DNA from 3 places in the Dyadobacter sandarakinus genome. Region 3 is predicted to be linked to each of the others. Evidence: riboswitches for the same ligand, from Rfam matches in the RefSeq annotation. Region 3 holds a riboswitch; each other region holds the start of a gene.
The links. Region 3 has a riboswitch for thiamine pyrophosphate ahead of thiS (sulfur carrier protein ThiS). Riboswitches for the same ligand answer to the same signal wherever they lie in the genome.
Positions count from the first base shown of each region.

Region 1 (4,254 bases), 2.9 Mb from region 3:
CTTCATCTGGTCATAAATCCACTGGTTGGTCTCCGTGCTTGTGGCCGGCTCTACGTTCTTTTCCTTGCAGGCTGCACAAAGCAATGCAAGCAGGAAAAATGGAAGTAAAATTTTATTTCTCATCGACTTGCGTTTGTTTCCAGAAACACTTCCTCAATAATATCACAGGCCTGGTTCATCTGCTGTTCATTGATAACCAGAGGAGGTGCAAAGCGGATCTTGTTGCCGTGGGTAGGCTTGCAGAGCAACCCTTTTTCCATCATTTTGTAACAAAGATCCATTGCTGTGGTACTTTCCTCGGTATCATTGATAACGATAGCATTCAACAGGCCTTTTCCTCTAACGACCTCTATCAGAGAACATTGTTTTTGAAGATCAGAAATCCTCTGCCTGAACAACGCTCCCATCGCCTCTGCATTTCCAGCCAGGTTTTCACGCTGTACTACTTCCAGTGCGGCAATGGTCACGGCACAGGCCAGGGGGTTGCCGCCATAGGTAGAGCCGTGCTCTCCGGGCGCGATTGTGAGCATAACTTCGTTGTCCGCGAATGCAGCAGACACAGGCATCGTACCGCCCGAGAGGGCTTTTCCCAAAACCAGGATATCAGGTTTCACACCTTCCCAGTCACATGCCAGCCGCATGCCCGTGCGGCCAATGCCGGTCTGGACCTCATCGGCTATAAAAAGCACATTGTATTGGCTGCAAAGTTCGCGCACGCCCCTCAGGTAGCCCGCCCTCGGTACTACCACCCCGGCCTCGCCCTGGATAGGTTCCACCATGAAGCCGGCAATATCAGGATCATTTTTGAGCAGATTTTCCAATGCATCCAGGTTGTCGTAGGGAATGATTTCGTAGCCCGGCAGAAACGGACCGTAATCATCGGTACTGGACGGATCCGTGGAAGAAGAAATGGCTGCCAGCGTCCGGCCCCAGAAATTACCTGCGGCGTACACGGTTTTGGCTTTACCCGGCGCAATGCCTTTGACTTTGTATGCCCATTTGCGGGTCAGCTTCAATGCGGTCTCACCGCCTTCCACGCCCGAATTCATCATAAGTACCTTATCGTAGCCGAAATATTCGCACAGCATTTTTTCACATTCACCCAGCCGGTCATTGTAAAATGCACGGGAAGTGAGGGTGAGCTTTTGCGCCTGGCTGATCATGGCATTGACGATATGCGGATGACAATGCCCCTGGCTCACCGCACTGTATGCCGAAAGAAAATCCAGATATTGCTTGCCCTCCACATCCCAGACATACACACCCGCACCGCGTTCCAGCACTACGGGCATCGGTTTGTAATTATGTGCACCGTAGCGGTATTCGAGGTCGATCGCCTGTGCAGCTGCGCTGGTGAGCGTGTCGGAGAAGGTTGTCATGAGATAGTCAGGTTATACAGGATTTTCACTTCGTGTTTATGTAAAAATAGCGAAAAGAACTAGCTTTGCCCCATAATCTCAAAGGGGTGCCCTACCTGACGGGCTGAGATCATACCCATAAACCTGATCCGGGTAATGCCGGCGTAGGGAGAGAAGCCGGTTTTCAGGCTGTTTCTTGTTTTTATTTTTTGTATCCAAGATAGGTGGCCCCTGCCTGTTGTAACAACTTTATCGCAATGCGAACCGTTACTACCTATCTGCTGACATTCATTTTCAGCATTCTTTCCTTGTCCACTTTCGCCCAGCGCATGCTGAAAGGCCGCATTACCGATGCGGAAGACGGCAAGCCGCTGCCTGGCGCCACCATCAAAGCCGGCGATATCCGCGGCACACAATCCGATCAGCAGGGGAATTTTACATTAAGGAATATTCCTGACGCGATCCATGCGGTGGAGGTTTCTTACGTCGGCTTTCAGACTGCGGCTGTCACCCTTTCCGAAAATGATTTTCTGGATGTAAAACTGGTACGCAGTACTTATCAGGCCGACGAAGTAGTCATTAATGCGACGCGCGTCACGGACAAAAGTGCGATGGCTTATACCAATGTAAGCGCCGCCGCAATCGACAAGCAGAACCTTGGTCAGGATTTGCCGGTATTGCTCAACTTTACACCTTCACTCGTCAGTACCAGCGATGCCGGGGCGGGCGTGGGTTACTCGGGCATCCGCATCCGGGGCTCGGATGCAACGCGCATTAACGTTACCGTCAATGGAATCCCGTATAATGATGCCGAAAGCCAGGGTGTTTTCTGGGTCAACATGCCGGACTTTGCATCTTCCGTGAGCAGCATTCAGATTCAGCGCGGGGTAGGTACCTCCACCAATGGTGCAGGATCGTTCGGAGCAACGGTCAACATCAATACCAATGCATTGCGCAAGGAAGCATATGCCGAGCTCAACAACGCATACGGCTCTTTTAACACATTCAAAAATACGCTGAAAGTAGGCTCAGGATTGATCCGGGACAAGTTTACCTTCGATGCCAGGCTATCGCGCGTTTCGTCTGACGGCTTCGTGGACCGGGCTTCGTCGGAGCTGCATTCCTACTATTTGTCGGGCGGTTATTTTGGTAAAAAAAGCTTTGTGCGTGTCAATGTGTTTTCAGGAAAAGAGCGCACCTACCAGTCGTGGAATGGGGTGCCCGAGGCTAAGCTCCGGGGTGACAGGGAGGGTATCCTGAGCTACATTGACCGGAACGGACTGGATGAAGAAGATGCCCGGAACCTGCTTAATTCGGGAAACAGGACCTATAATTCATACACCTACAAAAACGAGGTCGATAATTACAGGCAGGATCATTACCAGCTCGTGTCGTCTCATAACCTTAGTCAGCAATGGACTTTTAACCTCAACGGATTTCTGGTCCGGGGACTGGGTTACTATGAACAATACCGCAAGGACGACGCCTATGCAAACTACAACCTGCCCGATGTAATCACCGGCACTGATACGCTCACCAGTACCGATCTGGTCCGCAGGCGCTGGCTCGACAACTACTTTTATGGAACTACCTTTTCATTTGATTATAATAGTTTTAAAAAGCTGACGGCAAGCATTGGCGGTGGCTGGAACAAGTACGACGGCGATCATTACGGACAGATTACCTGGGCACGCAATGCCGGGAACACCGAAAATGAGCACCGGTACTATTACAGTCAGGGGATCAAAAAGGACTTTAACATTTATGGAAAGCTGTACTACCAGTTTACAGATAAGCTGAATGCATTTGCAGACCTGCAATTCAGGACAGTAAGTCACGCCATTCACGGTACGGATAATGTTCAGATACAGCTGGCGGTGGATCAGTCGTATAATTTTGTCAATCCGAAAGCCGGGATTAATTACCAGCTGGCCGATCAGAGCTCGGTCTATGCATCGTACAGCGTCGGCAACCGGGAGCCGAACCGGGATGACTTTACAGCAGCCACAGCATTACTTTTTCCCAAAAAGGAAAATCTGCAGAACGTGGAGGCCGGCTTCCGGACGCAGCAGGGAAAATGGGCTTTTTCTGCGAATTACTACCTGATGCGCTACAAAAACCAGCTTGTACTCACCGGCCAGATCAATGATGTCGGCAACTCCATCCGGGTGAATGTCCCGAAAAGTTACCGGACCGGCATTGAACTTGAAGGAGCCGTAGCGCTGGGCACTTATCTGAAATGGAATGTCAATGCGACTTTCAGCAGCAATAAAATCGACAACTTTACGGAGTATGTCGTCAACTATGACACAGGCGGCTATAACACAATCAGTCACGGCAAATCCGATATCTCCTTTTCACCCAATGCGATTGCGGGCAGCCAGCTCATTTATTCCCTCCGGAAAAACCTGGAAATTGCTTTGCTGACCAAGTATGTCAGTAAACAATACCTGGACAATACCACAACCGAAACGCGGAAACTGGATGCTTACGTAACCAATGATGTGCGTCTTTCGTGGACGATCAAACCGGCCTGGGCAAATGAAATTGGCTTTAATCTGCTGGTTAATAATATTTTTAACGAGCAATATGAATCCAACGGATATACCTACGGCTACCTGGCCGGCGGTGCCCTGACACAGGAAAACTTCTACTTTCCGCAGGCAGGCACCAACTTTCTGGTTGGGGTGAATTTTAGGTTTTGAGTTTATCTTCCTGTTACCTTTGCCGCATGGATTTGAAAAATGACCTTTTACTCCGTGCGGCACGGGGGGAAAATACAGAACGCACACCGGTTTGGATGATGCGGCAGGCAGGACGGATTCTGGCGGAGTACCGCGCAGTGCGCGAGAAAGCCGGAAGCTTTATCGCACTCGCTACTACCCCTGAGCTGGCT
Region 1 covers NZ_CP056775.1:5,075,550-5,079,803, reverse strand. The annotation lists gene HWI92_RS20945 (S41 family peptidase) at 1-123, opposite strand, end outside; gene rocD (ornithine--oxo-acid transaminase) at 120-1,379, opposite strand; TPP riboswitch at 1,452-1,546, shown strand; gene HWI92_RS20935 (TonB-dependent receptor) at 1,616-4,063, shown strand; gene hemE (uroporphyrinogen decarboxylase) at 4,090-4,254, shown strand, end outside.
Region 1: another riboswitch for thiamine pyrophosphate. It lies ahead of HWI92_RS20935 (TonB-dependent receptor); the one in region 3 lies ahead of thiS (sulfur carrier protein ThiS).

Region 2 (4,254 bases), 1.5 Mb from region 3:
GGTTCCCCTCAGCTGGATGGCTGCTCCCTGCAGGGCCAGTGGCTGGTCGGATGGGGTACGGTAAAGCTCCCGCACGCCGCTGTCGAGGGTTGAGAGCAGCTCGTACAGCCGCGGGTGGCGGTCGCGGAGCTCGTTGAGGTGGTGCAGCCGGTAAATGCCCAGCATCCGCAATGCCGCATTGTTGATCAGGTTAACCTGCCCGGTACTGTCAAATGTGATCAGGCCCGTACCGATATGTTGCACAATGGTATTCAGGTATTGCAGATTGGCCTCTTTTTCGGCCCGCGCCTGTCTGAAAGCATGCAGTACTTCGTTAAACTGCTGGTTCAGTTCCTTGAACGTCCGCCCCATCTTGTTGTCTGCCCGGAAATTGATCGTAAAATCCGAGTAGCGGACAGATTCCAGGAAGTACGTCAGTTTCCGGTTTACATTGGTCACATACTGGTACAGAAGCGAAGCCTGGGCAAAAATGAAAATCGTCCCGATGACATACACCAGCGTACTATTGGTATGGACCGAAGCCAGCCACGCAAGTCCGATCACACTAAGTACGATCAGGGTGATCCTGATCATAATCATGATACTGAAATGCCGTAATCCGATCATGGGATAGTGTAGGTGGACGAAGGCAGGTTAGGATTCCAGGACATTTTGCGGTACTCCGGACATTTCGCTTAATACGAATTTTTCCAGTGACCTTATTTTATAATGCGCCATATTGAACTTGGCATCTTCAAAAACTTCCCTGGCCGGAACCGAGATCGTGATCATGCCTGCCGCATGTGCCGACCGCAGCCCGGCATGCGAATCTTCAAACGCAATGCATTCAGCGGGTAGTACGCCCAGCTTGGCAGCAGTGGTGAGGTATACGGCCGGATGCGGCTTGGTAAACTCTTCCAGCTCGCCCGAGTGCCATACATCGAAGTACTGAAGAATGTCTAGTCTTTCCAGCACGTCCTCGATCAGTTCCATATGCGATGCCGACGCTACGCCCAGTTTAAGTCCCGTGGCTTTCAGGTCTTTGATCAGCGCAATGGCACCCGGCATGGGTTCGGCATTTTCAAGAATTTTGCGGTGCGCAATGGTCAGGATTTCTGCTTCCAGTTCCTCGAAAGTGGGTGTATTCCAGGGTTGCAGCTGGTGGCAGAAGTCAAGAAATAGTTTAACCGAGAGTCCTGTGGTTTGGAGTTTCAATGCATCGGTAAGCTCAAAGTTTACCTTGCGCATCACTTCGCGGGCAGCCTCTGTCCAGAAATGTTCTGAATCAATCAGCAACCCATCCATATCAAATATTGCAGCTTTGATCATTTCAAAAATTTAAAAAAGAAAATAAGTACCGGTTGATGCAAGTGTTTTTCATAAACAACCAAAACTACTACATTCGCAGCTAAGAATGGCTTTAGGGGTGTCCAAAAGGACTGAGATTCATACCCTTCGAACCTGAAACAGCTGGCACTGTCGTAGGAAAAAGCAATCAGAGGTACTTGGGTGCCTGTAATTTCTTTATGCGGAAATCACCGCACAACCTGCCTGTCTCGGGTTCCGTTCTTTTTCTTTTTGCAAAACATCAGAAAAATGGAAATCAATATCAGGGAAAATCTCGTGCTGCTCCGTGAAAATGTGCCTCTCGTGCATAATATCACAAATTATGTGGTTATGAACTTCACTGCAAATGCATTGCTGGCGCTGGGTGCATCGCCGGTGATGGCGCATGCGGTGGAAGAAGTGGAGGAAATGGTGAGCATTGCCGGCGCGCTCGTGGTCAACATTGGTACACTGTCTGCATCCTGGGCAGAAGGCATGAAGCTGGCCATGAGCCGTGCGGCTGCCCTCGGCAAGCCCATTGTCCTGGATCCGGTAGGAGCGGGTGCCACTTCGTACCGCAATCAGGTACTGACACAGCTCCTGGAAACCGCCCCGCCCGCCATTATCCGGGGCAATGCCTCTGAGATCATGGCACTGGCCGGTGCAAACATCACTACCAAAGGAGTGGACAGTACCGCCTCCTCCGACCAGAGCCTGGATGCCGCGCTGGCATTGAACCGCCGCTTCGGATCGGTTGTCAGTGTGAGCGGGGTTACCGACCTGATTGTTGGGAATGGAAAGGTGTATTACATCTCAAATGGTGTGCCGCTGATGACACGTATTACCGGAATGGGGTGCTCAGCTTCGGCAATTGCCGGCGCCTATGCTGCGGTATGTAGCGACCCGCTGGCGGCAGCCGTATCTGCGGCAGCGACCATGGGCGTATGCGGCGAGCTCGCCTATCGTCATGCCCAGCTCCCGGGGTCTTTCCAGGTTGCATTCCTGGATGCACTGGCCGTATCGCCGGACCACCTTGCTGAACTTACCCGTATCAGCGTTTCACCGGATCGTTCTGCTGATGTCCGCTAGCACACTTCCTCTGGATCTGTACCTTGTCACCGACGAGGCCGCCTGCCTTGGTCGTGATCTGTTTTGGATTGTGGAAGAGGCTGTAAAAGGAGGCGTATCCCTGGTACAGCTTCGAGAAAAAAACCTGGACACCCGGGATTTTATTGATAAAGCCTCCAAAATGAAAGAGCTGCTGGCTCCATACAATGTTCCGCTCATCATTAACGACCGTGTGGACGTTGCGCTGGCAGCCGGCGCCGATGGTGTTCACGTCGGGCAAAGCGACATGCATTATCACCAGCTCCGCCAGGTACTTCCGGGCCAAAGCATCGTGGGTATTTCTGCGGAGAATATGGCAAATGTTGAGGAGGCAAATGATTGGGAAATCAGCTACCTGGCCATCAGCCCTCTTTTTGATACACCTACTAAACCGGATACCGGGACCGCCTGGGGCATGGCCGGGTTGCAGCAGGCAGCGAAAGTGAGCCGTCACCCGCTGGTGGTCATCGGAGGCATTAACACCGAAAACGTGACGCAGGCTATACAACATGGTGCAAGCGGCATAGCGGTGGTATCGGCCATTTGCAGCGCGGCTTTCCCCGGGTATGCCGCGGAGCAGCTTCGGAAGGCTGTTATTTCAGGTAAAAAAAACAGGCTCTGATAAAAGGACCTTATTCCCATTTCCACCATGATTAAACGATATCCTACTGTACTTACCATAGCCGGCTCTGACAGCGGCGGGGGAGCGGGCATTCAGGCTGACCTCAAAACCGTGGCTGCACTGGGAGCTTATGGTACGTCAGCCATCACGGCGCTCACTGCCCAGAACACTACCGGCGTCCGCGCCATTCATGCGGTGCCACCCGAATTTTTACGTCAGCAGCTGGAAGCTGTATTTGAAGATTTTACCATTGACGCAGTCAAAATCGGGATGGTCAATACGGCCGAAACAGCGCAGGTAATCGCGGGTGCACTGGCAGATTACCAGCCTCGCTTTGTTGTTTTCGATCCCGTCATGGTGTCTACAAGCGGCAGCAGGCTGATCCGGGAGGATGCAGTGGATGCATTGTGGCAGGAGCTGCTTACCCGCGCCGACCTCATTACGCCCAATATTGACGAGGCAGAAATCCTGGTTTCTGAAAAAATAACCGATTTGAAAAGCATGCAGCATGCGGCCGGTATCCTGCTTGAAAAAGGCTGCAAGGCAGTGCTACTCAAAGGCGGGCACCTTGCAGGACCGGTGATCCGGGATGTACTGGCCCTCCAAAATACCGGCAGCCTGGTACTGGAAAGCGACTATATCCGCAGCCCGAATGTACACGGAACAGGCTGCACACTATCTTCTGCCATCGCCACGTATGTGGCCCTCGGGCATTCCCTTACTGACGCCGTGGTACTAGCACATCAGTATGTTGCGGGAGCGATCGGCCACGGCAGGGATGTTATTACCGGCCACGGTCCCGGTCCTTTAAATCATTCTTTTTCACCTTTGCCAATGCAGGTTATTTCATGAGCTTCACAACATATCTCTGGGAAGAAGCACTTCCCATTTACAGGCAGATCAGCCAGCATCCGTTTAATCAGGAGCTGAAAACCGGAACTTTGCCCGTAGAAAAGTTTAAATTCTACATTGCGCAGGATTCCCTTTACCTGGCCGACTTCGCGCGGGCGCTGGCCGCAGCAGGGTCCAGGGCCGGAAACAGCCATGATGCGCTGGATTTTTTTCAGTTTGCACAAAATGCAATCCTGGTAGAGCGTGCTCTGCATCTGAGCTATTTTAAAAACTATGAGATTGACAATGCCGGCACCAAAGGTCCCGGATGCTTTGCCTATACCAGCTACCTGCTCAGTGTCAGTGCATTCGAATCTTTCGAAGTTGCT
Region 2 covers NZ_CP056775.1:3,411,438-3,415,691, reverse strand. The annotation lists gene HWI92_RS13755 (sensor histidine kinase) at 1-579, opposite strand, end outside; gene hxpB (hexitol phosphatase HxpB) at 634-1,308, opposite strand; TPP riboswitch at 1,392-1,484, shown strand; gene thiM (hydroxyethylthiazole kinase) at 1,576-2,394, shown strand; gene thiE (thiamine phosphate synthase) at 2,384-3,034, shown strand; gene thiD (bifunctional hydroxymethylpyrimidine kinase/phosphomethylpyrimidine kinase) at 3,062-3,886, shown strand; gene tenA (thiaminase II) at 3,883-4,254, shown strand, end outside.
Region 2: another riboswitch for thiamine pyrophosphate. It lies ahead of thiM (hydroxyethylthiazole kinase); the one in region 3 lies ahead of thiS (sulfur carrier protein ThiS).

Region 3 (4,254 bases):
GGCATTGCCCGTAAGGGTTACTGTTTGTGGCGGAGGCAGCGGATTGTTGCGCGTAGCTTCAAAAGTCAGGGTTTGATTAGAAAACATCAGTTTTCTGTCTGATCCCTCCGGCGTTAATTTGACAAGCCAAAAATCCTGGGCACCGTTATTGTCCTGGGTTTTGTCTCCTGAGGCTATCCCCGTATCTGTATCGCCTGCAACAAGATAGCCTCCATCGGGTGTTTGTAACACGCAGCTCAGATAGTCACTAACGGAGGTTCCCAAGGTTTTGTCCCATATTTTTGTGCCGTCAGAAGTAACTTTTACCACCCAGTAGTCACTAAGACCTTTTTTGGGCTGTGTTTTATCCACGCCGGCTCCGGACTCTGAATAACCTGCCAGAATATATCCTCCGTCGGCCGCCTGCGTTACTGATTTCAGGTATTCTGCTTCATAGCCGCCGATCGTTTTGTCCCACTGAAATGTTCCGTCTGATGTAACCTTCACAATCCAGTAATCGTAGCTGCCCCTCCTGCTATTTTCGGATTTTTCTCCTGATTTCAGGGAAGAGGAAGTACCTCCCAGCAGGTAACCGCCGTCGGCTGTTACCGTTACTGCAGTACATTCGTCTATGTTACTGCCACCATAGGCTTTGTCCCATTGTTTGGTGCCGTCTGATGAAAGTTTAACAAGCCAGTAATCCGCATTTCCCCTCCTTTCCGCAGACTTGCTCGTGCTGACGGGCGAGCTGGACGTACCAGCCAGGATATATCCTCCATCCGCAGTTTGCTTCACAGAGGCAACCCGTTCCTGCAAAGATCCACCGATAGCTTTGTCCCACTCTTTGGTACCGTCAGCTGTAATTTTGACCACCCAGAAATCCGTCAGGCCTTTGGATCGTTGCGACTTGTCGCCGCTGTTGCTGGAATTGGAATTCCCTGCCAGTATATACCCGCCATCACTGGTTTGCGCCATGGATTTCAAATCGTCAGTTACCGTCCCTCCAATGGTTTTATCCCACTGTTTGGTGCCGTCCGCAGCTAGTTTTACAATCCAGTAGTCTTTCCTTTTGTTGCCATCTGACGCCTGATCGTTCCAGGCATCCTGGGATTTCTCTCCGCTTACATTAGACCACGACGTACCCCCTGCGAGGTAGCCTCCATCCGAAGTGGTGATGATCGTGGTTAACTGATCCTGACTATCTCCCCCAAGCGTTCTGTCCCATTGCTTGCTACCGTCTGCGCCGATTTTCACGATCCAGTAATCACCGAAAGTGTAGGGAGTCTGGGCGGCAGGTCCACGGTTTGGCTGACTTTTTTCACCCGAAATGCCCGAATTGGAGTTGCCAGCCAGTATATACCCGCCATCCGGAGTGGCAATCATGGTAGCCAGACGCTCAGCCATATTACCTCCGTACTTCTTATCCCATTCAATACCGGGCTGCGCAAAGAGCAGGGTGGCGGGGCTCAGGAATAACAGGATGCAAACAAGTGCAAGTCTTTGAATGGATTGTAAAGGGTGGTGGATAAAGGTTGTTCTCATTTCTATGATCATTTTTTACCATTAGACGGAACAACATCCTACATACTGGCCACGTGGGAGATATTTACAATAAAAAGGCGTCATCTTCCGATACGAGCACCTGTATGTCTTTCCTTATAAAGTTGTTACGGGTTAATTTCCAGGTACCTACCAGACTCTTTATGATGCATCTGACATGCGAGAGAAATCACTTTAAGCTTTTCAAATTGTAAATGGATCTATTGAACAATGGTTTGGGATTTGATTTTCATCAATAAGTTCGGCTTCCCGACGCGCTCCCCCCGGCTTTTTTTGAAAATCCGCTTTTTCATCTAGCTTTGCCACAACTTTAGGGGTGTCCCGATGTGCGGACTGAGATCATACCCTTTGAACCTGATGCAGCTAGTACTGCCGAAGGGAAAAGCAGGAGTTACCGTGTTCCGTAGCTTCCTTCCATCTTTTCTTCATAGGTCCATTCCTAAGGTTTTTCATTTAAAACTGTATATGGAATGGAAATCAAACTAAACGGTCAGGCAACTCAAATCGACGCTACGTGTTCCGTGGGTCAACTCATTTCCGAATTCTATGAGAGTTCCGGCAAGGGCATTGCAGTTGCCGTCAATCAATTCGTCGTCCCAAAATCCGACTGGCCCCATCGCAGGCTTTCCCCTAACGATCACATCACCATCATCACCGCCACCCAAGGCGGCTAGATCGAAATCGGAAGCAAAATCATTTGTAAAATGGACTTAATCGTGATCACACATCCGGAAATGCTGCCGGATGAAGCAGATATCATCAACCGCCTCTTCGCACTGGGGCTACCGCGCCTGCATGTGCGAAAACCGGAAGTATCCGAAGCGGATATGAAGGCATTGATCCAAAGTATAGCGAAGACGTACCGGGGCCGCATGGTACTGCATCAGCATCACCAGCTTGCGGCGGTATTCGACATCGGTGGCATTCATTTCACGGAACATAACAGACTGATGCAGACAGCTGATGATCTGAACGAATGGAAAAAACATGGGTTTACATTAAGCACGTCCATCCACGATCCGGATGCGCTTCAAAGTCTTTCCCACAGCTTTGACTATGTATTTCTGGGACCTGTGTTTGACAGTATTTCAAAACCTGGTTACAAGTCCCGAATTCCGGATGAGTTTTATTTGAATAAATACAATTACACCGGAAAGGTATTTGCCCTGGGCGGCATTGATGTTCACAACATCCAAACGATCGCCCAGATGGGCATGGATGGTGCCGCGGTACTCGGCAGCATCTGGCAAAAGCCGGAAAATGCGGTGAATCAATTCAGGCTTCTCGCCTCATTGCCTGATTTTTCGGCAATGAAATCGGAAGTGAAAATTGAAAATGACACCTCCAAGAATGCCGACAAACGTAGCGCTGGACATTCCGATCAGCAATTTCATACCCCGGTGATCGGCCGGCTACAGTTTATTTCGCAGGAAACGGAAGAGATGTCGCACCTGGATAGCATCCGGCTGGCCCTGGAAGCGGGTTGCCGGTGGATTCAGCTACGTATAAAGGGTCGTACCGAAGAGGAAATCCTTGCCATGGCCCGGGAAGCCATACAATTGTGCGACCGGTTCGGCGCCCGGCTGATCATCAATGATCATCCCCGCGTCGCCCGCACTGTGCAGGCTTATGGACTGCATCTGGGTCTTACCGACATGCCGATCCCGGAAGCACGGTCACTGGTTAGCAGAAAAATGATCATCGGCGGCACGGCCAATACCTGGGAAGACATTCAGTCACGCATCGCCGAAGGTGCTGATTACATTGGTCTGGGACCATTTCGTTTTACCAGAACCAAACAAAACCTGAGCCCGATCCTGGGCACAGATGGATATGCAAGACTCATGCAGCAAATGACCGAAAATCGCTTTCAAACGCCCATTATCGCTATCGGCGGTGTTACGCCGGAAGATATTGATGTGCTTCGGCAGACTGGCATTTACGGCGTAGCGCTGTCTTCCGCATTGATCGGTGCCGCCGACCCGAAAGCCACCGTTTCACAAATTCAACAAGCCCTATGCTAACCATCGCAGACAAAACTTTTCAATCCCGGCTGTTTACCGGCACGGGCAAATTCAGCTCAGCCCAGGTTATGGAGCAGGCATTGCTGGCCTCCGGCTCCGAACTGGTTACCGTTGCCCTGCGGCGCGTCAATGTACGCGACCGGTCCGACGATATATTAAGCCACCTGGATCACAGCCAATTTCATCTTTTACCCAATACTTCCGGCGTAAGAAATGCAAAAGAGGCCATTTTTGCCGCTCAGCTGGCGCGGGAAGCTTTGGAAACCAACTGGCTGAAACTGGAAATTCACCCGGATCCGAAATATCTGCTCCCGGACCCGATTGAAACCCTCCTTGCAACCGAGGAACTGGCTAAGCTGGGTTTTGTCATCTTACCCTACATCCACGCCGATCCCGTACTCTGCAAAAGGCTTGAAGATGCCGGCGCTTCGGCCGTGATGCCGCTAGGCTCGCCGATCGGGAGTAACAAGGGACTGAAAACCATTGATTTCCTCGAAATCATCATCGGGCAGAGCAAAGTTCCGGTTATCGTGGATGCCGGGATCGGTGCCCCTTCGGACGCTGCAAAGGCGATGGAGATCGGGGCGGATGCCGTGCTCGTGAATACGGCCATTGCCGTGGCAGGCGATCCGGTGGCTATGGCCGGGGCTTTCAAAATGGCAGTACAGGCCGGACGCATGGCTTATGAAGC
Region 3 covers NZ_CP056775.1:1,924,136-1,928,389, forward strand. The annotation lists gene HWI92_RS07585 (CBM96 family carbohydrate-binding protein) at 1-1,521, opposite strand, end outside; TPP riboswitch at 1,842-1,937, shown strand; gene thiS (sulfur carrier protein ThiS) at 2,010-2,213, shown strand; gene HWI92_RS07595 (thiamine phosphate synthase) at 2,244-3,563, shown strand; gene HWI92_RS07600 (thiazole synthase) at 3,557-4,254, shown strand, end outside.